4 regions of the Burkholderia sp. LMU1-1-1.1 genome follow, and region 3 is predicted to be linked to each of the others. Evidence: predicted binding sites of a transcription regulator. Region 3 holds the regulator's gene; each other region holds the start of a gene.

What was found. The regulator FNR, encoded in region 3, switches genes on or off when oxygen is low (the NO sensors DNR and NnrR bind a similar motif). The targets are predictions, from matches to a motif close to TTGATNNNNATCAA.
Region 1: a site for FNR is predicted at 3,977-3,990, ahead of ubiU (ubiquinone anaerobic biosynthesis protein UbiU). Genes of this name have one in related genera too.
Region 2: a site for FNR is predicted at 5,408-5,421, ahead of cqsA (alpha-hydroxyketone-type quorum-sensing autoinducer synthase). Genes of this name have one in related genera too.
Region 4: a site for FNR is predicted at 2,695-2,708, ahead of MRBLMU1_RS17650 (glycine-rich domain-containing protein). Genes of this name have one in related genera too.

What each region holds. Positions count from the first base shown of each region.
Region 1 covers NZ_JBEGHG010000001.1:521,099-528,312, forward strand. Annotated here, with positions in the region: gene MRBLMU1_RS02070 (ribonucleoside triphosphate reductase) at 1-274, shown strand, start outside; gene nrdD (anaerobic ribonucleoside-triphosphate reductase) at 403-579, shown strand; gene MRBLMU1_RS02080 (anaerobic ribonucleoside-triphosphate reductase activating protein) at 581-1,288, shown strand; gene ubiT (ubiquinone anaerobic biosynthesis accessory factor UbiT) at 1,442-1,948, opposite strand; gene MRBLMU1_RS02090 (U32 family peptidase) at 1,945-2,847, opposite strand; gene ubiU (ubiquinone anaerobic biosynthesis protein UbiU) at 2,870-3,904, opposite strand; gene MRBLMU1_RS02100 (DUF2249 domain-containing protein) at 4,050-4,301, shown strand; gene MRBLMU1_RS02105 (permease) at 4,298-5,599, shown strand; gene MRBLMU1_RS02110 (hypothetical protein) at 5,817-6,008, shown strand; gene MRBLMU1_RS02115 (LTA synthase family protein) at 6,010-7,214, opposite strand, start outside.
Region 2 covers NZ_JBEGHG010000011.1:51,543-58,756, forward strand. Annotated here, with positions in the region: gene glp (gephyrin-like molybdotransferase Glp) at 1-239, shown strand, start outside; gene MRBLMU1_RS11320 (acyl CoA:acetate/3-ketoacid CoA transferase) at 262-2,250, opposite strand; gene rmuC (DNA recombination protein RmuC) at 2,266-3,582, opposite strand; gene MRBLMU1_RS11330 (group II truncated hemoglobin) at 3,587-3,985, opposite strand; gene cqsA (alpha-hydroxyketone-type quorum-sensing autoinducer synthase) at 4,051-5,328, opposite strand; gene MRBLMU1_RS11340 (sensor histidine kinase) at 5,495-6,775, shown strand; gene MRBLMU1_RS11345 (hypothetical protein) at 6,781-7,214, shown strand, end outside.
Region 3 covers NZ_JBEGHG010000045.1:393,943-401,156, reverse strand. Annotated here, with positions in the region: gene MRBLMU1_RS25220 (response regulator) at 1-289, opposite strand, end outside; gene MRBLMU1_RS25215 (alpha/beta fold hydrolase) at 395-1,144, opposite strand; gene fnr (fumarate/nitrate reduction transcriptional regulator Fnr) at 1,385-2,143, shown strand; gene MRBLMU1_RS25205 (FixH family protein) at 2,214-2,732, opposite strand; gene ccoG (cytochrome c oxidase accessory protein CcoG) at 2,743-4,128, opposite strand; gene ccoP (cytochrome-c oxidase, cbb3-type subunit III) at 4,141-5,124, opposite strand; gene MRBLMU1_RS25190 (cbb3-type cytochrome oxidase subunit 3) at 5,117-5,302, opposite strand; gene ccoO (cytochrome-c oxidase, cbb3-type subunit II) at 5,304-5,918, opposite strand; gene ccoN (cytochrome-c oxidase, cbb3-type subunit I) at 5,933-7,214, opposite strand, start outside.
Region 4 covers NZ_JBEGHG010000020.1:49,973-57,186, forward strand. Annotated here, with positions in the region: gene MRBLMU1_RS17640 (glutamine--tRNA ligase/YqeY domain fusion protein) at 1-590, shown strand, start outside; gene MRBLMU1_RS17645 (CHASE domain-containing protein) at 798-2,627, shown strand; gene MRBLMU1_RS17650 (glycine-rich domain-containing protein) at 2,787-3,638, shown strand; gene MRBLMU1_RS17655 (hypothetical protein) at 3,824-4,024, shown strand; gene MRBLMU1_RS17660 (hypothetical protein) at 4,124-4,363, opposite strand; gene MRBLMU1_RS17665 (hypothetical protein) at 4,633-4,878, opposite strand; gene MRBLMU1_RS17670 (hypothetical protein) at 5,160-5,411, shown strand; gene MRBLMU1_RS17675 (SDR family oxidoreductase) at 5,460-6,356, opposite strand; gene MRBLMU1_RS17680 (CDP-6-deoxy-delta-3,4-glucoseen reductase) at 6,369-7,214, shown strand, end outside.

The sequences.
Region 1 (7,214 bases), on a different contig from region 3:
ATTCGAGGCGCTGGAGCAGCAGGACGAGCTGCAGCGCAAATACACCGGCGGCACGGTGCTGCATCTGTATATGACGGAGGCGCTGTCGAGCGCGGATGCCTGCCGCACGCTGGTGCGGCGCGCGCTGGGGCGTTTCGGGCTGCCGTATATCACGGTCACGCCGACGTTCTCGATCTGCCCCAAGCACGGCTACCTGAACGGCAGCCACAAGTTTTGTCCGAAGTGCGACGCCGATTTGTTGGCGCGAAAGCAGCTCAGCCGCTGTGCCACGTAGGGCGGATTAGCGAAGCGTAATCGGCCAATGCGTGCGCCCGCGGCGGCTCATCGATGGCCGATTACGGCGTTCCGCCTAATCCGCCCTACGTGTCTCCCCGTTTTCTCAACCGTCAGAAAGGAATTATTATGAATGATGCAGTCGTCCCGACAGCTCCAGAACTAACCGACGCCGAGCGCCAGCCCTGCGAAATCTGGACCCGCGTGATGGGCTACCACCGCCCGGTCTCCTCCTTCAACACCGGCAAGCAAGGCGAGTTCCACGAACGCACCTACTTCCGCGAAGCGGCCGTCAAGGCGCCCTGACATGGACGGCAGACCGCTCAAGGTGGGCGGCTACACGCCGTTCAGCACCACCGATTATCCCGGCCAGCTGTCGGCGGTGGTGTTCGTGCAGGGCTGCCCGTGGCGCTGCGGTTATTGCCATAACCCGCACCTGCAGGAGCGCACCCGCGACAGTCCGCTGTCGTGGAGCGCGCTGCTAGCGGGGCTGGAACGGCGCGTCGGCCTGCTCGACGCGGTGGTGTTCTGCGGCGGCGAGGCCACGATGGACCCGGCGCTGGGCGGGGCCATCGAGCAGGTGCGCACGCTGGGCTTCAAGGTCGGCCTGGAGACCGCTTGCATCTATCCGGACAGGTTGAGGAAGTTGCTGCCGGCACTGGATTGGGTAGGATTCGACGTCAAGGCGCCGTTCGGCCGCTATGTCGATATCACCGGCGTCGCCGGTAGCGGCGAGCCGGCGCGCGAGAGCGTCGAAGCGATCCTCGCCAGCGGCGTCGACTACGAGTGCCGCACCACGGTGCACCCGGCCCAACTACCACCAGCGGTGCTGGTGGAACTGGCCACAACGCTCGCCGACATGGGTGTCACCAACTACGTGCTGCAAGAGTTCCGCGCCACCGGCTGCGACAACGAAGCGCTGGTGAGCGACGCCATCGCCGGCTATCCCGGCGAGGACACGCTGGCGAAAATCGCGCCGATGTTCCCGCGCTTCGCGATACGCCGCAGCCACTGATGCCCGCCAGCACTAGCTTTCTTCTAAAATCACGTAGGGCGGATTAGCGAAGCGTAATCCGCCATGCATGCGCCGTTGGCGGCTTATAAATGGCGGATTACGGCGTTCCGCCTAATCCGCCCTACGAAATGCGACATACGAAAATCACGAACATCAAACCGTCTTCGCCCGCACCCCAGGCAGCGACCTCACCAACCGCACCAACGCCTGCCTGCCCAACTCCGTCACCGGCACATCGACCGCGTCCAGCGTATTCTTCACCAGCAGCCCAAGCTCCGTATCCCCCTCCATCGACAACCGCCGCGAGAAGAACAGCGTATCCGGGTCCTGTTCGCGCCGCGCCAGCGCGACAAAATCCCGCGCACACGCCCCGATCTCCAGATCCGGCACAGGCCCCGCCCGCAAAGCCGCGAACCCCGTGTCCCGCCAGGTAAAATCAAACCCGACACCCGCATCCCTGACATGCAACCGCAAGTGCTTGCCGCGCAAACTGGCGCGCACGTCGCCGGGCAAATACGGGCGCAGCACCAGGTTAAGCGCCGCCACGCACAGCAGCGATCCGGGCCAGGCCGGCAAACGCCGCCCCAACGCGCCCAGCACGGGCGGCAGGGACGACGGCGCCTGCCCGCCGCCGGCAATATGTGAAGTGCCCGGCGTCATACCGCAGCCTCCGTCAAATGCTCAAGCCCGGGTTTCCCGTACCAATAACCGTTACAAGCCGGCGCCGGCAACAGCGGCGCCATCATGCGCGCGCTGGCCGCCGCCGGCGCCGTGCCACGCCGCACGGCGTCGAACGCGCCGATGATCTTGTCCATGTGCTGAGACTGCGGACTAAGCCGCACCACATCGACGTCCAGCCCACGCAACTGCTCCAACTCGCCCAGCAGGTTGTAGACCAGCGCCGACTGGCTCTGGATGCCATTGAGCACCAGGAAATCCTGCTTCTCGCGGGTGCGCATGACCAGGCCGTCCGGATGCTCGATGCAGCTGAAGCGGCAGTCGTCCTTGGGCAGATTGCGGTTGCGCGCCGTAAAGCAGCGCGCCGAGAACGCCAGCGGCATGCGGCCGAAGCCGAACACCTCGGTCTCGATGCCGGGCGGGCGTTCCCGCTGCATGTGCCGCAAACCGTCGCGGCCCATTTCCAGCGGCATGACCCAGCGCCGCGCACCCAGCCCGGCCAGCAGCGACAACGTCGGCGGATTGTAGATGTTCAGGTGCGGCCCGGCGACGAACGGCGCCTGCCCGGACAGCAGCTGCACCGCACCCATGTCGCTGGCCTCGACGGTAAAGTGGCCGTTGGCCGTCAGCCGGCGCAGCGCCGTGACGTCAGCGCTCGACTCGATCAGCGCCAGGGTCGACATCACCACTTCCTTGCCTTCGGCCTCCAGCATCGCGCCCAGCGCCAGCCAGTCGGCGGCGCGCAGTTCGTGGCGGCGCGAGCAGACCGTCTCGCCCAGGTACACGATGTCCACCGGCGAGGCCGCGACCTCTTCGTAAAACGCCATCACCTTCTCGCGCGGCCAGTAGTACAGCAGCGGTCCCAGGGCCAGTTTGAGCATAGTTTCTCCGTTGTTCATGTCGTCATTTCCAGGCGCGGTGATACGCGCCCAAGGTGTGCTGCTGGCCCTCGGCCAGCGTGTTCAGTTCGGCCATCCAGCCCGGCTTGACGGCGTAGCGCGCGGCGTTGTGCAGGCACTGGTCGAGCGCCTCGCGCCACACGCGCGTGACCTGCGCCACGTAAGCTGGGCTGCGCTGCCGGCCTTCGATCTTGACCGCGCGCACGCCCATCGCCAGCAGTTGCGGCAGCAGTTCCAGGGTGTTCAGGCTGGTCGGTTCCTCGACCGCGTAATAGGTCTCATCGTTGACCTCGAAGCGGCCCTTGCACAAGGTGGGATAGCTGGCGTTCTCCTGCGGCGTGTAGCGGTCGATCAGCACGCCGTTCAGGCGCGATTCCAGGCCGCGCGGGTTTTGCTGCCAGCGCACCGCCTTGGCCGGCGAGCAGACGCCGTGGGTGTTGGGCGACTCGCCGGTCACATATGACGACAGCGCGCAGCGGCCCTCGACCATCACGCACAGGCTGCCGAAGCCGAACACCTCGATCTCGACGTCGGTGTGGTTGACAACATGCTCGACCTGCGCCAGCGACAGCACGCGCGGCAGCACCGCGCGGGCGATGCCGAACTGGCGGTGGTAGAAATTGATCGCCTCGGCGTTGGTGGCCGAGCCCTGCACCGACAGGTGCAGGCGCAGCGCGGGATAGTGGTCGGCGGCGTAGCGCATCAGGCCGGGGTCGGCGAGGATGACGGCGTCGATGCCGGCGGCGGCCGCGCGGTCGATGGCGCCGCGCCAAAGCGCGCTCGTCTCCGGCTGCGGATAGGTGTTCAGTGCCAGCAACACCTTGCGGCCGCGCGCGTGCGCGTAGGCGATGCCCTGGGCGATGGCGGCGTCGTCGAAATTGAGGCCGGCGAAGTTGCGCGCATTGGTGGCGTCACGAAAGCCGAGATAGACGCAATCGGCGCCCAGGTCGACGGCGGCCTTGAGCGCCGGCAGGCTGCCGGCCGGGCACACCAGCTCGATCGGCGGCGCGGCGGAAACGGGGGATTCAGCATGGATCATAAGAAGGGATAAGGCGAAAAAGTCGATGCCGGATGGCGGACGAACTGTATCGCGCCGTCAAGCCCGGAATCCTTGATGTGCATCAAAGAAATTGTGCTTGGGCGGATGGGACAATGCCGTCCAGCACATAACCGAGGACGACAAGATGCACAACGCACACGGCGGCAGCGTACGCCAGCTCGATGTCGGCGGACTGGAACCGCCGCAACCAATGCAGCACATCCTCGAAGCATTGGACACGCTCGGCCCCGACGAGCGGCTGCGCGTGCTGATCGACCGCGATCCGATCCCGCTGTACCAGGTGCTGCGCCGCTACGGCTTCGCGCACCGCACCACGCCGCTCGAGACGCGCTACGAAGTGCTGATATGGCAGGTGCCCGATGGCGGTGACGCGTGAAGGCTGCCGCCGCACCGCGCCGCGCGCTCTCGTTCGACAACAACCCTTCGCTGTCGCTGCCGCTGCGCTACTTTCTCACCGCCCCGCTTTTCGCCGCGCTGGCCGCCGGCCTGCTGATGTGGCAGGGCGAAGCCGCGCTGCTGACGCGCTGGTCGCCGCTGACTTTGGCGCTGACGCATTTGATGGTGCTCGGTTGCCTGAGCATGACGATGATCGGCGCGTTGCTGCAAATGTTGCCGGTGGTGGCCGGCATCACCGTTCCCCACGTGGGCCGGGTCGGCACGGCGGTGCACGTCGGTTTGAGCGCCGGCACGCTGCTGCTCGCCTACGCCTTCTGGTCCGGGCTGCCGGCGCTGTTCGCGCTGGCGATGGCGGCGCTGCTGGCGTCGTTGCTGCTGTTCCTGGGCGCCTGCACGGTTGGCATGTGGCGCCCGCACGCCAGCGGTTCCGGCGCGGTGGTGGCCGGCATCCGGCTGGCGCTGACGGCGCTGGTGCTGACTGCCACGCTGGGCGGCATGCTGGCCGGCGCCTTCGCCTGGCCGAAGGCTGCGCAGTTGCCGCTGATCCCTATGACGGACCTGCACGCGATGTGGGGCCTGCTCGGCTGGGTGGGACTGCTGGTGATCGCTGTTGCCTTCCAGGTTGTGCCGATGTTTATGCTGACCGAGCCCTACCCTTCGTTCTTGACCGGTTCCTACACCACGTGGCTGTTCCTGCTGCTGGCGGGGGCCTCGCTGTCGAGCGGGCTGCCCGGCGCCGGGCTGCTGTTCCACCAGTTGTGCCTGATCTTGCTGGCGGCGGGGTACGCGTTGTTCGCCGGCACCACGCTGTACATGCTGGCGCGCCGCAAGCGGCCACAGGGCGATCCGACCACGCTGTACTGGCGCGTGGCCATGGCCAGCCTGGCGACCGCACTGGGTTTGTGGCTGTGGCCACGGGATGAAGTATCGAACGCCACGCCTTTGGCGCTGGGCGTGCTGCTGATCGCCGGCTTCGCGCTGTCGGCGATCAACGGCATGCTGTACAAGATCGTCCCGTTCCTCGCCTGGTACCACTTGCAGGAGGAGATGGCCGTCAGCGGCCGCAAGCTGCCGGCGGTGCACAAGATCATTCCCGAGCGGCGCGCCAGGTGGCAATTGGCCGGGCACGTAAGCGCACTGCTGCTGTTGCTGGGCGCCTGCTACCAGCCATTGCTGGCGCGGCCGGCGGCGGCGTTGATGTGCCTGGCATGCATCGGGCTGTGGCTCAACCTGTGCATGGCGGCGCGGCTGCGGCAGCGGATGCAGAGCGCCGCCTAGTCCTTTTTGCCGATGGCGCGGCAACGCCGGGCGAAGCGACAATGGCAACCACGACACGGGAATCCAGAAATACCGAGGAACATGTAGGGCGGATTAGGCGGAACGCCGTAATCGGCCATCGATGAGCCGCCGACGGCGCATGCATGGCCGATTACGCTACGCTAATCCACCCTACGTGTTTCAGGAGAATTCAAGCGAACGCAACAGAAGGAAAATTATGGAACAACTGGCACAAGACATCTACGACGGCCCCACGCTAAGCACGACCATCAGCCGCGAAGGCAACCGTATCCACCGGCTGATCGACGACACCATCTACCCGCTGCGCGCCAGCGCGGTGGTGGTGCGCCGCGATCCGATGGTCGCGGCGCTGTTCGGCGCGGTCAAAAAGACCGCGCCGGCGGACTGACTTACTTCTGCAACTTGTAGCGCTGCTCGCGATACAGGATCGACGGCAGCACCACGTGCGACATGGCCTTGTCCACCAGTTGCGGATCGGCCGGTGCCGAACTCGTGGTCAAGGTCTTGGTGGCGGCGTCGTACTTGCCCAGCAACGGCTCCTGGCCCGGACGCAAAATGGTGGCCGACGACCCCTCCAGCCAGGCGAAGTAGTTATCGAACTGGATCAGCGCCCTGCCCGGGGTTTCGCTGTCGCGCGCGAAGTCGCGGCCGATCATCGGGTGCTCGCTCGACACGCCCATCAGCGACAGCATCGTCGGCGCCAGATCGATCTGGCTGGCGATGGTCTTGATGACCTTGGGCTGGATGTCGGCGCCCATGATCAGACCGGGGATGTGGAATTTATTGATCGGCACCAGGCTGTCGCCGTAGACCCGGTTGTCGTGGTCGGCGACAATCAGGAACACGGTGTCCTTCCAATACGCTTCCTTCTTCGCTTGCGCGATGAAGCGCCCCAACGCGTAGTCGGCGTACTTGACGGCGTTGTTCACGGTTTGCTTCTCGGCGTCGTGCAGCTCGATGCGCCCGTCCGGGAACTGGAACGGCTCGTGGTTGGACGAGGTGAAGATCAGGCTGAAGAACGGCTTGTTGGCCGCGTGCAGCGTCTTCAGCCGCTCTAGCGATTTGTCGAACAAGTCCTCGTCGGAGGCGCCCCAACTGCCCTCGAACACCGGCTTCATGTCGCGGCGATCGACCACCTTCTGGAAGCCGTTGCCGGTGAAGAAGCCGCGCATATTGTCGAAGTGCGCTTCGCCGCCGTAGACGAATTCGGTGTGGTAGCCCTTCTGGCCCAGGCCCAGCGCCAGCGTGTAGAAGTTCTGCTGGGCCAGCGACAGCTTGACCACGCTGCGCGCCGGGGTCGGACCGTAACCGGCGACGACCGCCTCGATGCCGCGCACCGAACGCGTGCCGGTGGCGTACAGCTGCTCGAACCACCAGCCTTCCTTCTTCAATTTTTCCAGCTCGGGCGTGACCGGCACGCCACCGAGCGACTCGACGAAGGTGGCGCCCAGGCTCTCCTCGAGCACGATGACCAGGTTGAGCGGGCGCTCGCGCTGGGCGGTGGCGACCTGCTTGTGCAAGGTCGGGAACTCGGTGGAGGTGAACTGCGCATCCTTGAGCCACGGCGCGCTCTTGACGACCTGGAAGACCTTGT
Region 2 (7,214 bases), on a different contig from region 3:
CGATGCGGGCGCGGACCACGGAGGCGATCCGCAAGCGTCCCGGCCGCACCGAATATCAGCGCGGTATCGTGACGACCGGCGCCGATGGCGAGGCCCGGGTGCGGCTCACCGGGGCGCAGGGTTCGGGCATACTTAGTTCCATGACGGAGGCGAATTGCATTGTCGTGTTGGGGCATGAGCAGACCAACGTCGCCGTAGGTGACACGGTCGACATCATTCTGTTCGATGGTTTGATTTAACGCCGATAGCCCCAGCAGGCCATCACGCGTGGGCATCCCCTGTATCGTCGTCCTGCCGCAACCGCAACAATGCCTCCGCCGAGTTGGCGAACAACGCCGCGTCCCTCTCGATGCGGCGGAACGCCCGTCCCAAGCTTGCGCGCATGAAGGTGCTGTGCGCGTAGCGCGTGACCTTGCTGTAATAGCGCTCCGCCAGCTGGTTGACCGCTTCCACATACTGGTCCATCAAGTCAGGCGCGATCGAGAAATTGTCGTAGTTGATCACCGCCGGCACCTTGCGTCCCAACGGCGCCAGGCGCTCCGCCACCATCCCGCAAATGCGCTCGATGGTCGCCGCGTCGCTCACCTCGAAACCTTCGAAGTTCACAAAGAACAGCTCCTGCTGCGCGTCGTACACCAGCCGCCGCTCCAGCGGCTGCGCGAGGAAGTCGACCCGCCAGTTCATCGGCAACGGCCCGAAAATCCGCGCGTCCATCAACTTCAGCTCCGCGCTGATCGAAGGCTTGAAATCCATCTGCGCCAGGATATCGCGCTCCAGGTCGACGCCGGGCGCGATCTCGATCAGCTCCAGCCCCGACATACCGCCCTCCATCACCAGCTTGAACACGCAACGCTCGGTGACGAACAAGGCTTCCTGGCCGCGCCGCGCGGCATACTCGCCGCTGTAGGTGCGGTGCTCCACTTCGTCGATGAATTTGCGCGTGCGCCCCTTGTCGGCGGTGAAGGTACCGACAAACACCACCTTGCGCGCGTTCTGGCTGATATTGATGAAACCTCCGGCGCCGGCCAGCTTGCTGCCGAATTTGCTGACGTTCAGGTTGCCGTGACGGTCGGCCTGCGCCAAGCCGAGGAAAGCCACATCGAGCCCGCCGCCGTCGTAGAAATCGAACTGGTAGGGCTGGTCGATGACGGCGTCCGCGTTGGTGGCCGCGCCGAAATTCAAGCCGCCGGCGGGCAGGCCTCCGATGACGCCCGGTTCCGCCGTCAAGGTCACCAGGTCGAGCAGCTTCTCCTCCGCCGCGACATTGGCCACGCCCTCCGGCATGCCGATGCCGAGATTGACGACGTTGTTCGGCCGCAGTTCCATCAGGGCGCGGCGCGCGATGATTTTTCGCTCCGACAGCGGCATCGGCGCCATCGCCGACAAGGCCACGCGCAGTTCGCCGGCGAAGGCCGGGTTGTAAGGCTCGGCGAACGTCTGCATGTGATACTCGGGCTTTTCCGCCACCACCACGCAGTCGACCAGGATGCCCGGTATCTTGACCTGGCGCGGATTGAGCGTGCCGCGCTCGGCGATCCGCTCGACCTGCACGATGACGATGCCGCCGGAATTGTGCGCCGCCATCGCGATCGCCAGCGCTTCCAGCGTCAGCGCCTCGCGCTCCATGGTGACGTTGCCGTTGGCGTCGGCCGTCGTGCCGCGGATGATCCCCACGTGCAACGGCTGCGCCTTGTAGAACAGGTACTCATTGCCGCCCATGGTCGCCACCTCCACCAGCTCCTCGGTGGTGCGGTCGTTGATCTTGCCGCCGCCGTGGCGCGGATCGACAAACGTGCCGAGGCCGACGTGCGTCAGCAATCCCGGCTTGCCGGCGGCGGTGTCGCGAAACAGCTGGCTGATGACGCCTTGCGGCAGGTTGTACGCTTCGATCTTGCCGCCGATGGCCAGTTGCTGCAGCTTGGGCACCAGGCTCCAGTGGCCGCCGACCACCCGTTTGAGCATGCCCTCGTGCGCCAGGTGATTGAGGCCGCGATCCTTGCCGTCGCCCTGGCCGGCCGCGTAGACCAGGGTCAGGTCGCGCGGGTGGCCGCCGCCATCGGACGCCGGCGCCAGGAAGCGCCGCTCCAGCGCCACCGCGATATTCTCGGCGAAGCCGACGCCGACAAACCCGCCGGTGGCGATGGTGTCGCCGTCGCGTATCAGGCCGACCGCGTCGGCCGCGCTGACGATCTTGTTGCGCTGGACGGCCGGCATGCCGACGGTGGAAAAATCAAGGCTACGTCCTGGCATGATCGCCTCCGTTTTTTAGTCCGTTTCAGGATCGGTTTTATCTAATTCGGGGCCCAGCAGCAACTGCGCCGCCTCGCTCGGCAGCGCCTCCACCGTCTTGAGCTTGCGCGCCATCTGGCGGCTACGGGTTTCGGCCGATTCGATGTTCTTGGCGGCGCGCTCCAGGGTCAACTTGGTCGCGGCCAGCACATCGCCGAACTTGGCGAACTCCGTCTTCACCGCGCCCAGCACCTGCCACACTTCCGACGAGCGCTTCTCCAGCGCCAGCGTGCGGAAGCCCATCTGCAGGCTGTTGAGCAGCGCCGACAAGGTCGACGGCCCGGCGATGCTGATGCGGTGGATACGCTGCAGTTCATCGGCCAGCCCCGGACGGCGCATCACTTCCGCGTACAGCCCCTCGGTCGGCAGGAACAGGATGGCGAAGTCGGTGGTGTGCGGCGGCGACACGTATTTTTCCGAGATCGTCTTGGCCTCGCCGCGCACCGCCCGCTCCAGCTCGCGCCCGGCCAGCGCCACACCCTCGGCGTCCGCGCGGTCGGCGGCGTCCAGCAGGCGTTCGTACTGCTCCTTGGGGAACTTGGCGTCGATCGGCATCCACACCGGCGCCCCGCCCTCCACCTGGCCCGGCAGCTTGAGCGCGAATTCGACGCGCGCGCCGCTGCCGGCGATGGTCTCGACGTTCTTCGCGTACTGCTCCGGCGTGAGCACCTGCTCGAGCAGCATCTCCAGCTGCACCTCGCCCCATGTGCCGCGCGTTTTGACGTTGGTCAGCACCCGCTTCAAATCGCCGACGCCCAGCGCCAGCTGCTGCATCTCGCCCAAGCCCTGGTGGACCCGTTCGAGCCGCTCCGACACCTGCTGGAACGAGGCGGTCAGGCGCGTCTCCAGCGTCGCGTGCAGCTTCTCGTCGACGGTCTTGCGCATTTCTTCGAGACGGGCGCCGTTGTCGGCCTGCAGATCCTTGATCTTGGCCTCCAAGGTCGCGCGCACCTCCTGCATGCGCGCCGCGTTCGACTCGGTCAGCCGGGCCAGCGCCTGGTTCATGCTGTCGGCGAACTGCTTCAGGCCCCGGCTCTGCTCCTCGCGCCCGACCAGGCCTTGCGCCTGCAGCTGGCGGCGCATGTCCTCGAACTGCTGCACTGTGGCCGCGTGCGTGGTTTGGGCGGTCGTTTGCAACTGCATCCGCACCTCGCGCTCGACCCGCTCGATACGCTCGGCCAGGCCGGCGTCGGCCTGGGCGCCGCCGGCGCGCCCGCGCAGCAGCGCCACGACCTGCAGCACCAACACCATCGCCAGCGCCGCCAGCAGGACAAAAAATTCGGTCTGGGTCATGGCGTCAATCCGGCTTGTTGCGCATCCAGTCGGCGGTCTGGTAGAACGACTCCATCAGCCGCACCCGCAGCGCCTCGTCGATGCCGACGTCCTCCATCGCCCACGCCATCGCGCGCAGCCACTGGTCGCGCTCCTGGGTGCCGATGGCGAACGGCATATGCCGCATCCGCAGGCGCGGATGGCCGTGCGCTTCGATGTACAGGTCCGGCCCGCCCATCCAGCCGCTGAGGAACATGAACAGGCGCTCGCGCGCGTTGTCCAGGGTCGGCGGATGGGCCGCGCGCAGCAGCGCGAACTCGGGCTCGAGTTCCATCAGATCATAAAATCGGTCGACCATGTCGCGCACGCGCGATTCGCCGCCGATTACTTCGTAGAGGGTTTGTGGTTCAGTCATAGCCGTCATGATAACGCACCATAGCGTACGTTGCCGCACCGCGCCGCCCGTGCGGAGACGCGGACCGGCGTGCCCTACACCAGCGCCAGCCGGTTAAGGCGCCGCGTCGACGACCAGCTCTCCAGATCGACCTGCGAGCGGATATCCTCGCACGCCTGGACGATGCGCGCCAGCTGCGAACCGTCCAAACCCGAATTGAGCGTCAACCGCACCAGCGAGCGGTTCTTGGCCGTCGCAGGCGCGCAGAACATGGCGCCGTAGATGCCGTGCGTCTCCAGCAACTTGCGCAGCGCCAGCGTCTTCGGCTCGGGCCCCGGCTCCAGCGCGATGATCTGCTCGCTGCCCTCGCCGACGTTGTAGCCGAGCGCGCCCAAATCCTCGCGCAACTCCAGCGAGATCGCGTGCAGCGCGGCGCGGCGGTCGTCGGCCGCCGCCACAAAATCGATGGCGGCGTCGAACCACGCCAGCTCGTGGCCCAGCAGGCAGGAGCTGAAAATGGCCGGTCGCGATTCGGACAGGAAGTACCCTTTGAACTTGCTCGAACAGGTGATGAAGCCGGCGCGCCCGGCGAACGCCTTGGCCAGCGACGCCGTGCGGAAATGGACGCGTCCGCTCAGCCCCTGCGCCGCCACCAGCCCGGCGCCGCGCGGACCGTGCGTGCCCAGCGAATGCGATTCGTCGACGATCAGCAGGCAGCCGTGCGCTTCCGCGATCTCCACCAGCTCCCGCAGCGGCGCCAGGCTGCCGTTGGTGCTGTAGAGCGCATCGACGGCGATCAACCCGCGTCCATGGCGCGCGAGCTGCTTGCGCAGATGCTGCATGTCATTGTGCAGGAAGGACACCGGCGTCGCCCCGGCCGACTGCACGCCCTCCCACAGCGACGCATGGGCCTGCATGTCCAGGTACACCGGAATGCCTGGCGCGGCCAGGGTCTGCACCAGGCCGACATTGGCGGCCCAGCCCGATTGGGCCAGGATGCCGTCCTGCGCCCCCATCAGCGTGGCGAACTTGCGCTCCAGCCGATGCTGGGCGCTGCCCTCCTGCAAATACACGGCCGACATCAGCATTTCCCCCTGGCTGTCGCGCAGCGCGGCGATCTGCGCGCGCACCAGCGCCGGCTCGCCGCCCAGGCACAGGTAGTCGTTGCCGGCCAAAAAGACGGCGCCGCGCGGCGTCGGCTGCCAGGCATGCGGATGCTCGCCGCCCAGCAACTGCGCGATGCGGGTGACGTAATGCTCGTCCATGCGGGCGTTGACATAGTCCGGCATCGCCTGCTCGGCGGACATGGCCGAGCCATGGGAGAGCACGGCGGAATTACCACGGATGGAATTATCAGCAATAGCGGTTGACATCTTGTTATCTCCTTAGAAGTTGAAAGGTTGCTATTTGTGAATCTCATGTCGCACCTTGCAGCAATTAAAGAGTCGGAGATTGATACAGATCAACTTGTGATTTGATATGGCTAAGCACGGTTCAATTTCAGGCGATGATGCAAACTTGATACACGTCACATCGGCCATGAAGCATCCCCTGCAAGCACGCTGGAAACGTTGGCAACACGGACTGGTCCAGTCGCTGCTGCTTTATCATGGTCGTGAGGACCATGCGACCGTGCGCGTGCTGCTGCTCGCCTGCATCGGCACGGTCGGCATGCCGCTGTACTACGTGATCTGGCAGCATTTTTTTCCACAGGAATATGAAAGCCTGCCGCTGCGCATGGTCGGCATCCTGCTGTGCGCGCTGGGCCTGTTCGCGCGCCAGTTCACCCGCCGCATGCTCGACCTGTACCTGTTGGTCGCGCTGAGCTACATCTTTCCGTTCTTCTTCACCTTCATGTTCGTGATGAACCACGCCTCGGGCGTGTGGGGGGAGTCGTTGCTGATCGGCCTGGTTGTGCTGTTCCACTTCGATACCAGCCTGGCGCTGCGGGCCTATGTGATCGGTACCGCGCTGGCCTGCGCCGCCGCCGTCGCGCTCGGTGAAACCGCCACCCTGCTCAGCAAGCCGGTGCTGCAGCAACTGCCGGTGCACTGGTTCACCATCGCGGTGCTGTCGGCGGCCAAGATCAGCCGCAATGTGCTGGCGCAGGAAAAGCTGGCCGGGCTGGGCGCGGGCCTGGCCACCGTCGCCCACGAGCTGCGCACGCCGCTGACCAGCGTCGACGCCAACGTGCGCGGCCTGCTCAGGTTGTTCTCGGACATCAATGGCCGGGTGGCGGAGGACCGGCTCGGCACGATCGACGCGCTGGCCCGCATCCAGTTCGAAGTGCGGCACATGAACCACATGATCGACCTGTTCCTGCTCAGCGCCACGGCGGTGCGGCAAAACCTGCGGCCGGTCGAGACGGTGTCGATGGAAACGGTGGTCGAGGCGGTGCTCAAGCGCTACCCGTTCTCCAGCACCGCCCAGCAAAAGGTGGTCACATTGGAGGTGCGCCACAACTTCCGCTTCGCCGGCCAGGCCGAGCTGTCGGTGGTGATCCTGCTCAATCTGCTGCGCAACGCGCTCAAGGCGGTGCAGCGCGCCGGCAAGGGCCGCGTGCGCATCGTCGTCGACGGCGCCCACGAGCCGCCGCGCCTGCTGTTCATCGACACCGGCTGCGGCATCCCGGCGCCGCAGATGTCGCTGATTTTTCGTCGCTTCTACTCCTACCCGCCGCACAACGGCGCAGGGATAGGCCTCGCGCTGTGCCAGGAAATCATGGAAGCGTGGAACGCCACCATCCGCTGCGTGTCGCGCGAGAGCGCGTACGCCATCTTCGTGCTGGAGTTTCCCCAGCAGCTCTCCACTTCAAGGTGAATCCAATGCATCTGCCCGTCTACTCCCACCCGACGCTGACCGTGCTCGTCGACGACAGCGATTCCTTCCTCAAAAGCCTGTCGTTCCAGCTCGATCCCATGTTGGCGAGCAAAACCTTCCACGACACCTCGGCCGCGCTGCAATGGCTGCGCCAAAGCGAGGCCGACGACGGCGTGCTGCTGCAGGTGAACTTCGACATGCAAAACCTGACCGGCGACCAGTGCAACATCGCGCTCGACCTGGAACGCATCTACCGCATCGGCGAGCAACGCCGGCGCTTCTCCACGCCATCGGTGCTGGTGATCGATTATTCGATGCCGCAAATGAACGGGCTGGAATTTTGCGAGGCGGTCAGCCACCTGCCGTGCAAGAAGATCCTGTTCACCGGCACGGCCGATGAAAAAATCGCCGTCGGCGCCTTCAACCGCGGCCTGATCGA
Region 3 (7,214 bases):
GCGCCAGCACGGCGCGGTCCTGGTAGTAGGCGCGCAGCCGCTCGGTGGAGCCGGCCAGCTCGATCGGCTGATGGTGCGCCGACAAGGCGATGATGTCGAGCAGCATGCTCAGCTTGTCGTCGAGTTCCTCGGCGGTGCGGCCGATCAGCGCCGTTTGCTGGGTGAAAAGTACCTTGGTGAAATCCGCCTTCATGCGTTGCATCTGAACCACGGTCACCAGCGCGATCATCAGGATCGACGTGATGCTGGTCGCCAGCGCAACTTTAGCCTTGATGCCAAGTGGCTTCATTTCATCCTTGTCGGGCGGGTCGGACATGAGTTGGAGAACCACAGGCGGAGTTTATCGCGCCGCGCTTGGGAATTCTCCTATCAATGCCCGACCTTGGCAACAGTATTAACGCCGTGCGGCGGCGATGATCACGTCGGCGACTTTTTGCGGCTGCGACAGCATCGGCACGTGGCTCGCTTTCAGCGTGATAGTGGTGGCGTTGATTTTCTTCGCGAACGCTTGCTGCAAGGCCGGATCGATCATGCGGTCTTCCGAGGCGGCGATGTAGTAGTTCGCCTTGTTTCTCCAGGCCGCCACGGTGGTCTTGTCGGCGAAGGCCTTGGCGGCGATCGGGCCCTGGGTGGCGGCGATCAGCGCGGCGGTGGCCGGCGGCACGTCCTGGGCGAAGTTGGTGGCGACCGATTCGGCGGGCAGCCACAGGAAACCGCTGGCGTCGGCTTGCAAGGTGGGGACGCCCGGCGGCACGGCGTAGCCCTTGCCCAGTTCGCCGCTGGCCTGGCCTTCCGACGGTGCGAACGCGGCCACGTAGACCAGCGCCTTGACCTTGTCGCTGGTGCCCGCCTCGGTGATCACGGTGCCGCCCCACGAGTGGCCGACCAGCACCACTTTACCGGTTTGCGCGTCGATCACGCGCTGGGCGGCGGCGACGTCGTCCGCCAGCGAGGTCAGCGGGTTTTGCACGGCCACCACCTTCAAGCCCTTGGCTTGCAGCAGAGGGATGACTTTCTCCCAGCTGGAACCGTCGGCGAAGGCGCCGTGCACCAGCACCACGGTGGTGTCGGCGGCCGGCGTGGCGGCTTGGGCGGTCAGGACGGTGGCGGCCAGCAGGGCGGAGGCGATGATCGAGCGTTTCATGGTGATTCCTTTCGAGGTTGGTTGTTTGCGATTAAATAGTGTGCTACTTGCTTGAGTTGAACTATAGCGAACAATCGAATAGTGCGCAAGTTAAATTTGCGCGAATGTCGAAATATTTTGCGGGGAAGGCGCCGCCGGCGAAAAGTCGCTTGCAGCCAGCAAGTTCGCTGACGGGGCGAATACCTGATCGGCGCGCTGCGACATCGCCCACAACGGCGACTAATGGTCTACACTGGCGGCATGATAAGAGACCTTCCCTCACTGGTGCTGCCCGGCGCCACCATCGACATCCTCAAGGCAAGTTGCGCCAACTGCAGCATGCACCAGCTGTGTCTGCCGATGGGCTTGGGCAACGAAGACATGGACCGGCTCGACGAGATCATCGGCCGCCGCCGCAAGGTCGCGCGGGGCGCCACCTTGTTCCGCATCGGCGATCCGTTCGTGAACCTGTACGCGATCCGGCTCGGGCATTTCAAGACCTACCAAGTCAACCGCGAGGGCGCCGAGCAGATCACCGGTTTCCAGATGGCGGGCGAGCTGCTGGGCATGGACGCCATCAGCACCGACCTGCACCATTGCACCGCCGTCGCGCTGGAAGACAGCGAGGTGTGCGAGATTCCTTTCGGCAGCCTGCAACAGCTGCTGGCCGACATGCCGACCCTGCTGCGGCACTTCCACCGTATGATGAGCCAGGAGATCACGCGCGAGCAAAGCGTCATGCTCCTGCTGGGCAATATGCAGGCCACGCAGCGCTTCGCCGCCTTCCTGGTCAACCTGTCGTCGCGCTACGAGGCGCGCGGCTACTCGCCCAACACCTTCCAGCTGCGCATGTCTCGCGAAGAGATCGGCAACTACCTCGGCCTGACGATCGAAAGCATCAGCCGCCTGCTGTCGAAGTTCAAGAAGGAAGGCCTGCTGCGCGTGAGCAACCGCGAAATCGAACTGCTCGATCCGCCCATGCTCAAGGCCATCACGGCCGGCACCCAGACCTGCCATTAGCGGCGGAATGACCACGTGGATCCACGATTGCGGTCGGTTCCCCGGCCAAAATCAGCATCCAACCACGGGGTTATTCGGCACGCAGGGTGACGCTGCGCTGCGCCGGCCAGCTCCAGGCGCCGGCCAGGCGCCAGTCGCGTTTTTCGCCTTCCACCAGCACCACCCAGCGGCTGCGCTCGAGCATCGGCAGATTGATCTGGAAGGCGCCGAATTCATCCGGCCGCACCACCAGCTGGATATCCTTGGCCGGCAACGTGGCATGCGACAGGCGCACGAACAATCGTTCCGTCTTGCCGTGGTCGTCGCTATCGCGGCGCAGCTGGCCGGCCAGGATGCCTTGCGTGGCGTCGTAACCGATCGACAGCGACAACCCCAGCGCGCTGGCCACGCGGTCGCGCCGCAAGTCCTGGTTGATGGCCTTGCCCTGCTTGTAGTAGTCGCCCACCACCAGCGCGTCCTGCCGCGTGAAGGCGAGGTAGCCGGTGTAGACGCCGGCGACGATGACGATCGCCGGTCCGGCCATCAGCAGCCACGGCCAGCGCTGCCTCCACCACGGCGTCACCGTGGCATGCGATATCGATACGGTCATGGCGTTCTCCTTAGCGCGGTACGATGAATACCGCGTCCTCCTTCACATGCAGCGACGGGTCGTCGACCGACGTCAGCTCGACGGCGATCTTGTTCGAGCCCGGATGGGCGGCGCCGTGCGCCGTGCGCAGCCGGATCGGATGCGCCTTGGTTTCGGTGGCCTCGACCCGCACCAGCTCCGGCGTCACCTGCGACAAGGTGGCGATACCGCTGACACGGATGCGGTAGGTCTGCGCCCGCTCGGAGGTGTTCATGATCTGCAGCCGGTAGACGTTTTCGATCATGCCGTCCTCGACCTCGCGGCCCATGGCGCCACGGTCGCGGATCACGTCCAGCTTGAGCGGCACCCGCAGGTACAGCGCGGTGCCGACGGCGGCCACGATCAACGCCAGGATGGCGGCGTAGATCTGCACGCGCGGACGCAGCGTGCGCCGGCGGATCTGCGTCGGCGTGTAGTGCATGGTCATGGCGCGCTCGGTGCTGTAGCGGATCAGGCCGCGCGGCAGGCCGATCTTGTCCATGACGCCGTTGCAGGCGTCGACGCAGGCGGCGCAGCCTATGCATTCGTATTGCAGGCCGTTGCGGATGTCGATGCCGGTCGGACACACCTGCACGCACATCGAGCAGTCGATGCAGTCGCCGCCCTTGCCGGCCGCTTTCTTCGACAGCGGCATGCGCGGCTCGCCCCGCTCGCCCGAATAGGTGATGATCAGCGTGTCGCGGTCGAACATCGAGCTCTGGAAGCGGGCGTACGGGCACATGTACTTGCACACCTGCTCGCGCATCCAGCCGGCGTTGCCGTAGGTGGCGAAGCTGTAGAACACCACCCAGAACCATTCCCACGGGCCGAAGTTCAACGTCAGCACCTCTTCGGCCAGCAATTTGATCGGCGTGAAATAGCCGACGAAGGTGAAGCCGGTCCACAGCGCCACCGCGCCCCAGGCCAGGTGCTTGGCGCTCTTTTTCGCGAATTTGGCGGCCGACGGCGGCTGGCGGTCGAGCGCCATGCGCGCGCTGCGCTTGCCTTCGATCTTGCGCTCTATCCACAGGAAGATTTCGGTGTACACCGTTTGCGGACAGGCGAAGCCGCACCAGACGCGCCCCGCCACCGCCGTCGCCAGGAACAGCAGATAGGCGCAGATGATCAGCAGCGCGGCCAGGTAGATGAAATCCTGCGGCCACAACACCAGGCCGAAGATGTAGAACTTGCGCGCGCCCAGGTCGAACAACAGGGCCTGGCGGCCGTTCCATTGCAGCCACGGCGTGCAATAGAACGCCAGTTGCGTCAGCCAGACGAACAGCCAGCGCAGCCGGGCATAGCGGCCCGAGGCCTCGCGCGGGTAGATCTCCTCCCGCGCGGCGTACATGTGGACGACTTGTGATTCGGGTGCGCTCATAGTGTTCGACGCTTATTCCGACGCGGCCGTGGCGGCGACCGCGGGGACGGCCGGAGCGGTTGGCGCGGGCGACGATTCCGGCGCGTTGACGTCGTTCGACAAGCTCCAGACATACGCCGCCAGCACGTGCACCTTGGCGTCGCCGAGGAAGTCCTCGAACGCCGGCATGGTGGCGTTGCGGCCCTTGCGGATGGTTTCCATCACGGTCTCGGCGCTGCCGCCGAACAGCCAGATCTTGTCGGTCAGGTTGGGCGCGCCGAGCGTCTGGTTGCCGGTGCCGCCGGCGCTGTGGCAGGCCATGCAGGCGCCGAACTTGCCCTTGCCGAACACCGCCTTGATCGGATCGGCGGTCGAGCCGGACAGGCTGAGCACGTAGTGGGCGACGTTTTCCACATCCTTGTCGGAGCCGAGCGCGGCGCCCATCGGCGGCATCACGCCCATGCGTCCGCGCAGGATCGATTCCTTGATGGTTTCCGGCGCGCCGCCGAACAGCCAGTCCTTGTCGGTCAGGTTGGGAAAGCCCTTGTTGCCGCGCGCGTCCGAACCGTGGCACTGCGCGCAGTAGGTCAGGAACAGGCGCTGGCCGATGGCGTGCGCCTTCGGATCGGCGGCGACCTTTTTGAGGTCCTGCTTCTGGTATTGCGCGAACAGCGGACCGTACTCCGATTCCGCCTGCTTCAGCTCGGCCTGGTACTGGCCGGACGATTTCCAGCCCAGCTTGCCCGCGTAGGTGCCCAGGCCCGGATACAGGAACAGATAAGCCAGCGCGAACACGATGGTGATGTAGAACAGCCACATCCACCAGCGCGGCATCGGCGTGTTCAGTTCGGTCAAATCCTCGTCCCAGGTGTGGCCGGTGGTGCCGACCTTGCCGTCCTTGCCCTTGGCCAGCTTGACCTTGGCCTGCGAGTACAGCAGGATGCCGCAGCCGGCGATGCCGAGCAGGGTCAGCACGACGATGTACATGTCCCAGAAACCGTTGGTGAAATCAGCCATGGCCGTTCTCCCGGTCGGGATGGTCGAGGTGCTCGTCCTCGAACGGCAGGTGCGCCGCCTTGGCGAAGTCGGCTTCCTTGTTGGAGATGAACGCCCACCACAGGATGCCGATGAACGTGATGAAGGAAATCACCGTCATCACGCTGCTGGCGCGGTCAAACAGGTTCTCGATAGCCATGCTAGTTCCTCGTCTTGATTAATGTGCCCAAGCCTTGCAGATAGGCGATCAGGGCGTCTTCTTCGGTCTTGTCTTTCAGCTCTTCCGGCGCGGCGGCGATCTCGGCGTCGGTGTACGGGTCGCCCAGGCGTTGCAGCGCGCGCATCTTCGGGACGATCTCGGCCGGCACCAGCGCGGTCTTCGCCAGCCATGGATAGTTCGGCATGTTCGATTCCGGCACCACGTCGCGCGGGCTGGCCAGGTGGGTGCGGTGCCATTCGTCGCTGTAGCGTCCGCCCACCCGCGCCAGGTCGGGACCGGTGCGCTTGGAGCCCCACTGGAACGGCCGGTCGTAGACGAACTCGCCGGCGACCGAGTAGTGGCCGTAGCGCTCGGTCTCGGCGCGGAACGGCCGCACCATCTGCGAGTGGCAGTTGTAGCAGCCCTCGCGCACATAGACGTCGCGTCCGGCCAGGCGCAGCGGCGAATAGGGTTTCAACCCCGCCACCGGTTCGGTGGTCGACTTCTGGAAGAACAGCGGGACGATCTCGACGGCGCCGCCGACGCTGACCACCAGGGTCACCAGCGCGATCAGCAGCCAGGGGTTTTTCTCGATCCACTCATGTGAGAATTTCATCTTCTACTCCGATATCAGGCGTGGCCGGCGGCCAGCGCGGGAATGCGCGCGGTCGCGGTTTCGCGGTTACGCAAGGTCATCCAGGTGTTGTAGCCCATCAGGCACATGCCGCTCAGGTACAACAGGCCGCCGCCGAAGCGCACCACGTAGTACGGATAGGTGGCCTTGACGCTCTCGACGAAGGTGTAGGTCAGGGTGCCGTCGGGGTTGACCGCGCGCCACATCAGGCCCTGCATGACGCCGGCGATCCACATGGCGGCGATGTACAGCACGATGCCGATGGTGGCGACCCAGAAGTGCAGGTCGATCAGCTTGGTGCTCCACATCTTTTGCTGGCCGGCCAGGCGCGGCAGCAGGTAGTAGATCGAGCCCATCGTGATGAAGCCGACCCAGCCGAGCGCGCCGCCGTGGACGTGGGCGATGCTCCAGTCGGTGTAGTGCGACAGCGAATTGATGGTCTTGATCGACATCATCGGCCCTTCGAAGGTGGCGATGCCGTAGAACGACAGCGAGACGATCATGAACTTGAGGATGGGGTCGGTGCGCAGCTTGTGCCAGGCGCCCGACAGGGTCATGATGCCGTTGATCATGCCGCCCCACGACGGCGCCAGCAGCACCAGCGAGAACACCATGCCGATCGATTGCGTCCAGTCCGGCAGCGCCGTGTAGTGCAGGTGGTGCGGGCCGGCCCACATATAGGTGAAGATCAGCGCCCAGAAGTGCACGATCGACAGGCGGTACGAGTACACTGGACGCTCGGCCTGCTTGGGGATGAAGTAGTAGACCATGCCGAGGTAGCCGGCGGTCAGGATGAAGCCGACCGCGTTGTGGCCGTACCACCACTGGATCATCGCGTCCTGCACGCCCGAGTAGGCCGAGTACGATTTAAACGCCGAGGCCGGCATGCTGGCGCCGTTGACCACATGCAGCAGGGTGACGGCGATGATGTAGGCGGCGAAGAACCAGTTGGCGACGTAGATGTGCTTGACCTTGCGCTTGATCAGCGTGCCGAAGAAGACGATCGCGTAGGCGATCCAGACCACGGCGATCAGGATGGTGATCGGCCACTCCAGCTCGGCGTATTCCTTGCCGCGCGTGAAGCCCATCGGCAAGGTCACGACCGCGCTCAGGATCACCGCCTGCCAGCCCCAGAACGTGAAGGCGGCCAGCTTGTCCGAGAACAGGCGGACCTGGCAGGTGCGCTGCACCACGTAGTACGAGGTGGCGAACAGGCCGCAGATGCCGAACGCGAAGATGACCGCGTTGGTGTGCAGCGGCCGCAGGCGGCCGTAGGTC
Region 4 (7,214 bases), on a different contig from region 3:
CGTCGCCGGTCCACCCGCACCACCCCGAAATGGGCGTGCGCACCTTCCCCATCACGCGCGAGCTGTGGATCGAGGAGGAGGACTTCATGGAAGTGCCGAGCAAGGGCTATTTCCGCTACTACCCGCCGATCGACGACAAGCCGGGCAGCCGCGTGCGCCTGCGCCACGGCTACGTGACCGAATGCACCGGTTTCGACAAGGATGAGAACGGCAAAGTGGTCGCTGTCCATGTCAATTACTTCCAGGACTCCAAGTCGGGCACGCCCGGTTCGGACAACTACAAGGTCAAGGGCAATATCCACTGGGTGTCCGCCGCCACCGCGCTGCAGGCCGAAGTGCGCCTGTTCGACCGCCTGTTCACCGACGCCCAGCCGGACGCCGGCGGCAAGGAATTCCTGTCGTTGCTCAATCCGAACGCCAAGGAAGTGGTCACCGCCTATCTGGAGCCGGGCATGAGCGCGGCCCTGCCGGACCAGCGTTTCCAGTTCGAACGGCACGGCTACTTCGTCGCCGACCGCGTCGACTCGAGCGCCGGCAAACCGGTGTTCAACCGCATCGTGACGCTAAAAGACAGCTTCGTCGCCAAATAAGGCTTTTGTCGACCATAAGACCGGCGCCCTCCGCGAGGAGGCGCCGGTTTTTTCATCCCCGTGCCGGAAAAGCGTCCAGGACAAATGGCGTTATTTATAAAATTACTTGACTAGCATTAGCAATATTTTCTATATTCAAGTAAGGTGGAAATCACGGAAGTTGCTTGAAAGGCAATCGGAATGGAGGTACTTCTCGCGCAGCGACAAATGTTTTCCCCGCCAAAATCCGTCTGGTGGGCGGGCATCATGCTGTCTCTGGGCGTGGGCGCGCTGTGCTATGTCGCCGCCTATAAAATGGTCGAGTACGACGCCGGCGAGCGCTTCATGCACCAGGCGCGCAACGCCCAGTACCACATCAGCTCGCGCATCGACACCTATGCGGACGTGCTGCGCGCGACGGCCAGCTACTTCGACGCCAGCGGCAAGGTCGAACGCGAAGACTTCCATCGTTTCGTGCGCGGACTGAAACTGTCGACCCAGTTCCCCGCCCTCGTCAGCATCAATTACGCCGAGTACATCACCGAAGCGCAGCGCGAGGATTTCGAAAAGGTATCGCGCCGCAGCGGCGACGGCACCCCCAACGGCTATCCCGACTATGTCATCCAGCCGACCGGCCACCGCGCCGACTATTCGGTCATCACGATGATCGAGCCGATCGCGGCGTTCCGCTGGCGGGTCGGGCTCGATATCACGCACAAACCGGCGGTGGCGCAGGCGCTGGCCAACGCGCGCGACACCGGCGAGATCAGCACGTCCGGCAAGCAGATCGACATGGACAGCTTCGGCCAGGGCGGCGGCATGGCGATCCGGCTGCCGCTGTACCGCAAGGATATGCCGCTGACCACCACCGAGGAGCGCCGCGCCGCCTACCGGGGTTCGGTCGGCATCGGCTTCAGCGTGCCGCGCCTGGTGCAGCTGGCGATGGACCAGATGCAAGTGCGCGACGTGCGCCTGCGCCTGTACGATGGCGGCGAAAGCAGCGACCGCTCATCGGCGGCGTCGGCGCCCGCCTTATTGTTCGACAACAAGGCCAACGGCGGCGACAATGTGCGCCCCGCCGACCAGTTCGGCATCGTGCTGCCGCTGACGTTCAACGGCCGCCAATGGCATGCCCATTTCAGCGCGCCCAAGGCGGCCTGGTCCAGCCGCTTCGACCTGTTCCTGCCGTGGCTGGCCATGCTGGCCGGTTTTATCGGCTCGCTGCTGTTCTACTTGCTGATCCACACGCTATCGTCGTCGCGCATGCGGGCGATCAAGATGGCCAAGGTCATGACCAAGGAACTGCGCGACAGCCAGGCCAAGCTGCAGCAGTCGCACCACAAGCTGCGCCGGCTGGCCGCGCACGCCGACCAGATCAAGGAGCAGGAGCGCAAGCGCATCGCGCGCGAGATCCATGACGACCTGGGCCAGAACCTGCTGGTGCTGCGCATCGAGGCCGACATGCTGGCCACCCGTACCCGGCACCGCCATCCGCGCCTGCACGCCCGCGCGAAAAGCACGCTCAGCCAGATCGACAGCACCATCAAAAGCGTGCGCCACATCATCAACGATCTGCGTCCTAACGTGCTGGATTTGGGCCTGAACGCCGCCGTCGAATGGCAGATCGCCCAGTTCCGCCAGCGCTCCGGCATGGTGTGCGAGCTGATCGAGCACCAGCGCGATATCCGCATCGACGACCATTGCGCCACCGCCTTCTTCCGCGTGTTGCAGGAATCGCTGAGCAATATCATCCAGCACGCGCACGCCAGCCTGGTCCGGGTGGAATTGCGGCAGGCCGGCGGCATGCTGAGCATGACCATCACCGACAACGGTGTCGGCATGCGGGCAAGCAATCGCAACAAGGTGGGGTCGTTCGGCCTGGTCGGCATCGAGGAGCGCATCAGCTTGCTCGGAGGGGTCTGCTCCATCATCGGCAGCCCCAATGCCGGCACCACGGTCGCCATCTCGGTGCCGATCGACCACGTCCCCCCGGCCTCCAACGACGATATCAACGATATCAACGACTCCGGCCACCTGACCGCCAACGTCATCGCCTGACTACCCTCCTGTTTGCCACGTCGGGACTAGGATAAGTCATCGGCGTGTAGGAATTTCCTCAATAACATTGATAAATATCAAATGTGAAGAAGCAAAGTTAGGCAAAAATCAATTGCTTCGCAATGTTTCTTAACCCGTATCAATTTAGAGGAGATGTCCATGAACATCATCAACGCCCTGGATCTGGACCCAATCAAGGTCAAGCTGATGCATAAAGAATCCGGCGAAGGCTGGTCGCTGGAACGTGCCAACGCTGTCGAGTTCGAATATCGCCGGTTCCTGACGCTGATGAAAAAATACCCCCACGAACAGACCTCGCCACTGGTCGACGTGGACACGTTCTGGCACTACCATATCCTCGACACGATGAAGTACGCCGCCGATTGCGAGGCCGTGTTCGGCTACTTCCTGCACCACTTCCCATACGTCGGCATGCGCGGCGAAGAAGACGAAGCGGCGCTGGCGCGCATTGGGCAGCGGATGAAGGAACTGTACGAAGCGGAATTCGGCGAGGACTATGTGCGTCCGGCGAAGCGCGCCTTCGAAGGCGCGACCCAAGCCAACGCCTTCTGCGGCTCGCCTGAAATGCAGGCAAATGCCTTCTGCGGCTCGCCTGAAAAACAAGCAAACGCCTTCTGTGGCTCGCCCGAGAAGCAGGCCAACGCCTTCTGCGGCTCGCCTGAAAAACAAGCAAACGCCTTCTGCGGCTCTCCCGAGAAGCAAGCCAACGCCTTCTGCGGCTCCCCTGAAAAACAAGCCAATGCCTTCTGCGGCTCACCCGAGAAGCAAGCCAACGCCTTCTGCGGCTCGCCAGAGAAGCAAGCCAATGCGTTTTGTGGTTCGCCCGAAAAACAGGCCAACGCGTTTTGTGGCAGCCCAGAAAAGCAGGCCAACGCGTTTTGCGGCTCTCCCGAAGAGAAAGTCGCATTTTGCGGCAGCCCGGAGAAAGCCGTATCCGCAAAAGTCCCCAACCAGCCCGGCCTGTTCAGCGGCCGTCCCAGCCTGAGCTAAGAAGCAACCGGCGGCGGCCACAAAACCGGGCGCCCGTCTAAACCACGTAGGGCGGATTAGCGAAGCGTAATCCGCCATCTGTGGTCCGACGGCGGCGCCAGAGGCCACCAAAATTAAGCCACGCCACCGCGCGGCATGATTAAAAAAGTGGCATACTCTGAACTCCACCGTCTTGGGAGCTCATCATGGCCGTCAACTCAGTCGCCTCAAACAGCGCCGCAGTCCAATCAACGCCGCCGCCGCGCCAGGCGGAACCGGTCCAGGCCGCGCCCAAGCCTGCCGAGCAAGCGGCGCCACCGGCACCGCCGCCGCAGCAAGCGGCAACCGCGCCCACCGTCAACAGCAACGGCCAGCGCATCGGCACGACGATCAGCACGTCAGCGTAAGCGAACCCAACCAAGGCAGGCCGATCAAAACCGGACCCACCTAAGACAACGGCGCGTCACCGAGAGGTGCGCGCCGTTGTCTTTTTTGTTGGTCGCCTATCAGGCCGCCATCAGTTCGCGCAGCTCGCGGATGCTGAAATCGCTGATCTCGTGCATACGGATCAGGATGGTCGCACCAATCGGGAGCGTGTTGTGGCGAATTTTGCTGATGACTGGAGGTGCTACTTCCAGCGCGCGCGACAGCGCAGCATCGTTTTTCAGTTGCAGCTTTTCGATGATGGCGTCGAGGACGCGGTTCGGATTGTAGGTTGGGGATGCGGTGATTTCTTTGATAGACATAATGTTTAAGTAGGTTCGTAGCCGTTTTCGCAAAAAAACGACACATGGGTAAATAAAATTATTAGCTCAATTACCAGTGAAGCACTACAAAACGCGAACGTTTATGCCGGTTTTTAGTGCCTAGCCGCGATAATACACGTTTTTGTTAACGAACGGCTAACCCGAGCTGTTTTTGTGTGAGATTTTGATAGATTTTACACCCATTTCTTATGCTAGGAAGAAATTTGTTGCAAGAAAAGGTATAAAACATTGTAAAGTTTTGTAGCAACTCAGTTGAGGCGGCTGAGGCCGGAGGCGCGGAAACACCATTCGACGGCCATCAGGGTGGCCAGTTGCGCGATGGTGCTTGGCAGAAAGATGGTCGAGGCCGACCCGAAGCCAACGTGGCTGGACGGACTGCGCCAGCCCAACTGACGACGGATTTCTTCTGGTGTCGGTGGCGGACGGCGGGCGCACTCACGCAGTTGCATGTAGGCACGAACCTGCTCTTTCGTCGGATGCAAAGTGGCTGGCATACGCGAGCTCCTCTTAGAGATACAACGATATCGCATCAAGCGCTGATTTGTTTGATGCGCGTCAAGCAAGTCATCTTAATAGTTTGACACAGAAAGCTGACATCGGGCTTGCACTGGTATAAGTCTCGGTATCTTTTTACACCTTTTTGTCGGGCAACTACAAGCGCCGCGGCGCTGCTATGTGCGGGTAGCCACGCTCGACGTGATCCGGTCGTTTAAAATGACGTTTTCCCGCCTCCGGCCGGACCACCAACCGCAATCCAACAACACTTAAGGCGCCCATGACCTACGAAGAATTCCTCGATGAGGTAACCACCCTGCTGCACGAGATCTACGACCTCGACGATGCGGCCGCGATCAAGCTGGTGGTCGACGCGCAGGACGCCGATTATTTCGTCGCGCACGACGACAAGGAAGAGATGCGCACGGTTGAACAGGCGAAGAAAGACGCCACCGCGCTCTACGAAGCCAAACAGAACCGGAATCAGACCCAGCGCAAGCAGCAGTTGCGCAAGGTGCAGCAGAAGAAATAAGCAAAGAAATAAGCAACCATCGGGCGGCCGGGCCGCCGCCCGCCACCATCACATCCCCGCCAGCATCCCCGCCACCGTCGGATAGCGCAGCCGCACCCCCAGCTCCCGCTTGATGCGTCCGTTGCTCAGCCTGCGCGATTCGGACATAAACGACAGCAGCGCCGGCGTGATCACCTGTTGCAATTCGGCACGCGGCAAACGCGGCGGCCGTTGCATGCCGAAAGCGTCCGCCACCGCGTCGAAGTATTCCGCCATCTTCATATCGCTGTCATCGACCGCGTGGTAGATACGGTTTGGCAAGCCGCCAAACAGCGCGCTGACGATGATCGCGGCCAGGTCGTCGGCATGGATGTGGTTGGTATACACATCCTCGGCGGCCAGCAAGGCCGGCGTGCCCTGTTGCAAGCGCTTGATCGGCAGCCGCTCGGCTCCATAAATCCCCGGCACGCGCAGTATGGACAGGTCCGAACCGGCACGCACGGCCCAACGCCGCAGCACCGACTCCGCATCGACCCGGCGCGTGGCCCGGGGGTTGCGCGGCGCTACCGGACGGCTCTCGTCAAACAACGCTCCGCCACAATCGCCGTACACCCCGGTGGTGCTGACATAAACCATGCGGCCTTGCTCGGGTAAAATGGCGGTCAGGTTACGTGTGCGCCGGTCCAACGCGCCCTCGGCCGGCGGCGGCGCCAGGTGCACCACGTATCGGGCCAGTCCGGCCAGGCGCCGCAGGCTGGCCGGATGGTCGAGATCGGCCACCAGCGGCACGGCGCCCAGCGCGCGCAATTCGGCGCGGCGCTCGGGTTGGCTGGTGGTGGCGAACACGCGGAAATGGCGCCGCAGCAGCGGCACCAGGCGCATGCCGACGTCGCCGCAGCCGACGATCAGCAGACGCGGCCGGTTGAATGCGTGGGAATGGTTATTGATTAGCTTGATGTTTTTCATTCGAAGGATTGTATGACGTTTCAAATTACTGTACAGCCTAGCGGCCACCAATTCAGCTGCGAGGAAGACGAAACCGTGCTGGCGGCCGCCATCCGCGCCGGTGTCGGCCTGCCCTACGGCTGCAAGAACGGCGCCTGCAGTTCCTGCCGCGGCAAGGTCCTGTCCGGCTCGGTGACGCACAAGGCCCACCAGGAACGCGCGCTGAGCAAGGCGGACGAGGCGGCCGGCTACTCGCTGTTCTGCTGCGCCACCGCGCACGCAGACCTGGTGATCGAAGCGCGCGAAGTGGCCGGCAGCGACGACTATCCTATCCGCAAGATGCCATCGCGCGTCGCGACACTGGAAAAAGTGGCGCCGGACGTGGTCGTGATGACCCTGCAATTGCCGGCCAACGAAACGCTGAAATTCCGCGCCGGCCAGTATATCGAATTCATGCTGCGCGACGGCAAGCGCCGCAGCTACAGCCTGGCGTCGCCGCCGGACCAGGACCAGCCGCTGACCCTGCACATCCGCCACATGCCGGGCGGCCTGTTCACCGACCAGGTGTTCACCACGATGAAGGAGCGCGACATCCTGCGCTTCGAAGGCCCGATGGGCACCTTCTTCGTGCGCGAGGATACCGACAAGCCGATGGTGCTGCTCGCCTCCGGCACCGGCTTCGCGCCGATCAAGGCCATCGTCGAACATCTGCGCGCGCAGGACTCGCAGCGTCCGATGACCCTGTACTGGGGCGGCCGCCGCCCGCAGGACCTGTACATGGACGCGCTGTGCCGCCAGTGGGAAGCGATCCTGCCCAACTTCAAGTACGTGCCGGTGATCTCGGCCGCGCTGCCGGAGGACAACTGGAGCGGCCGCACC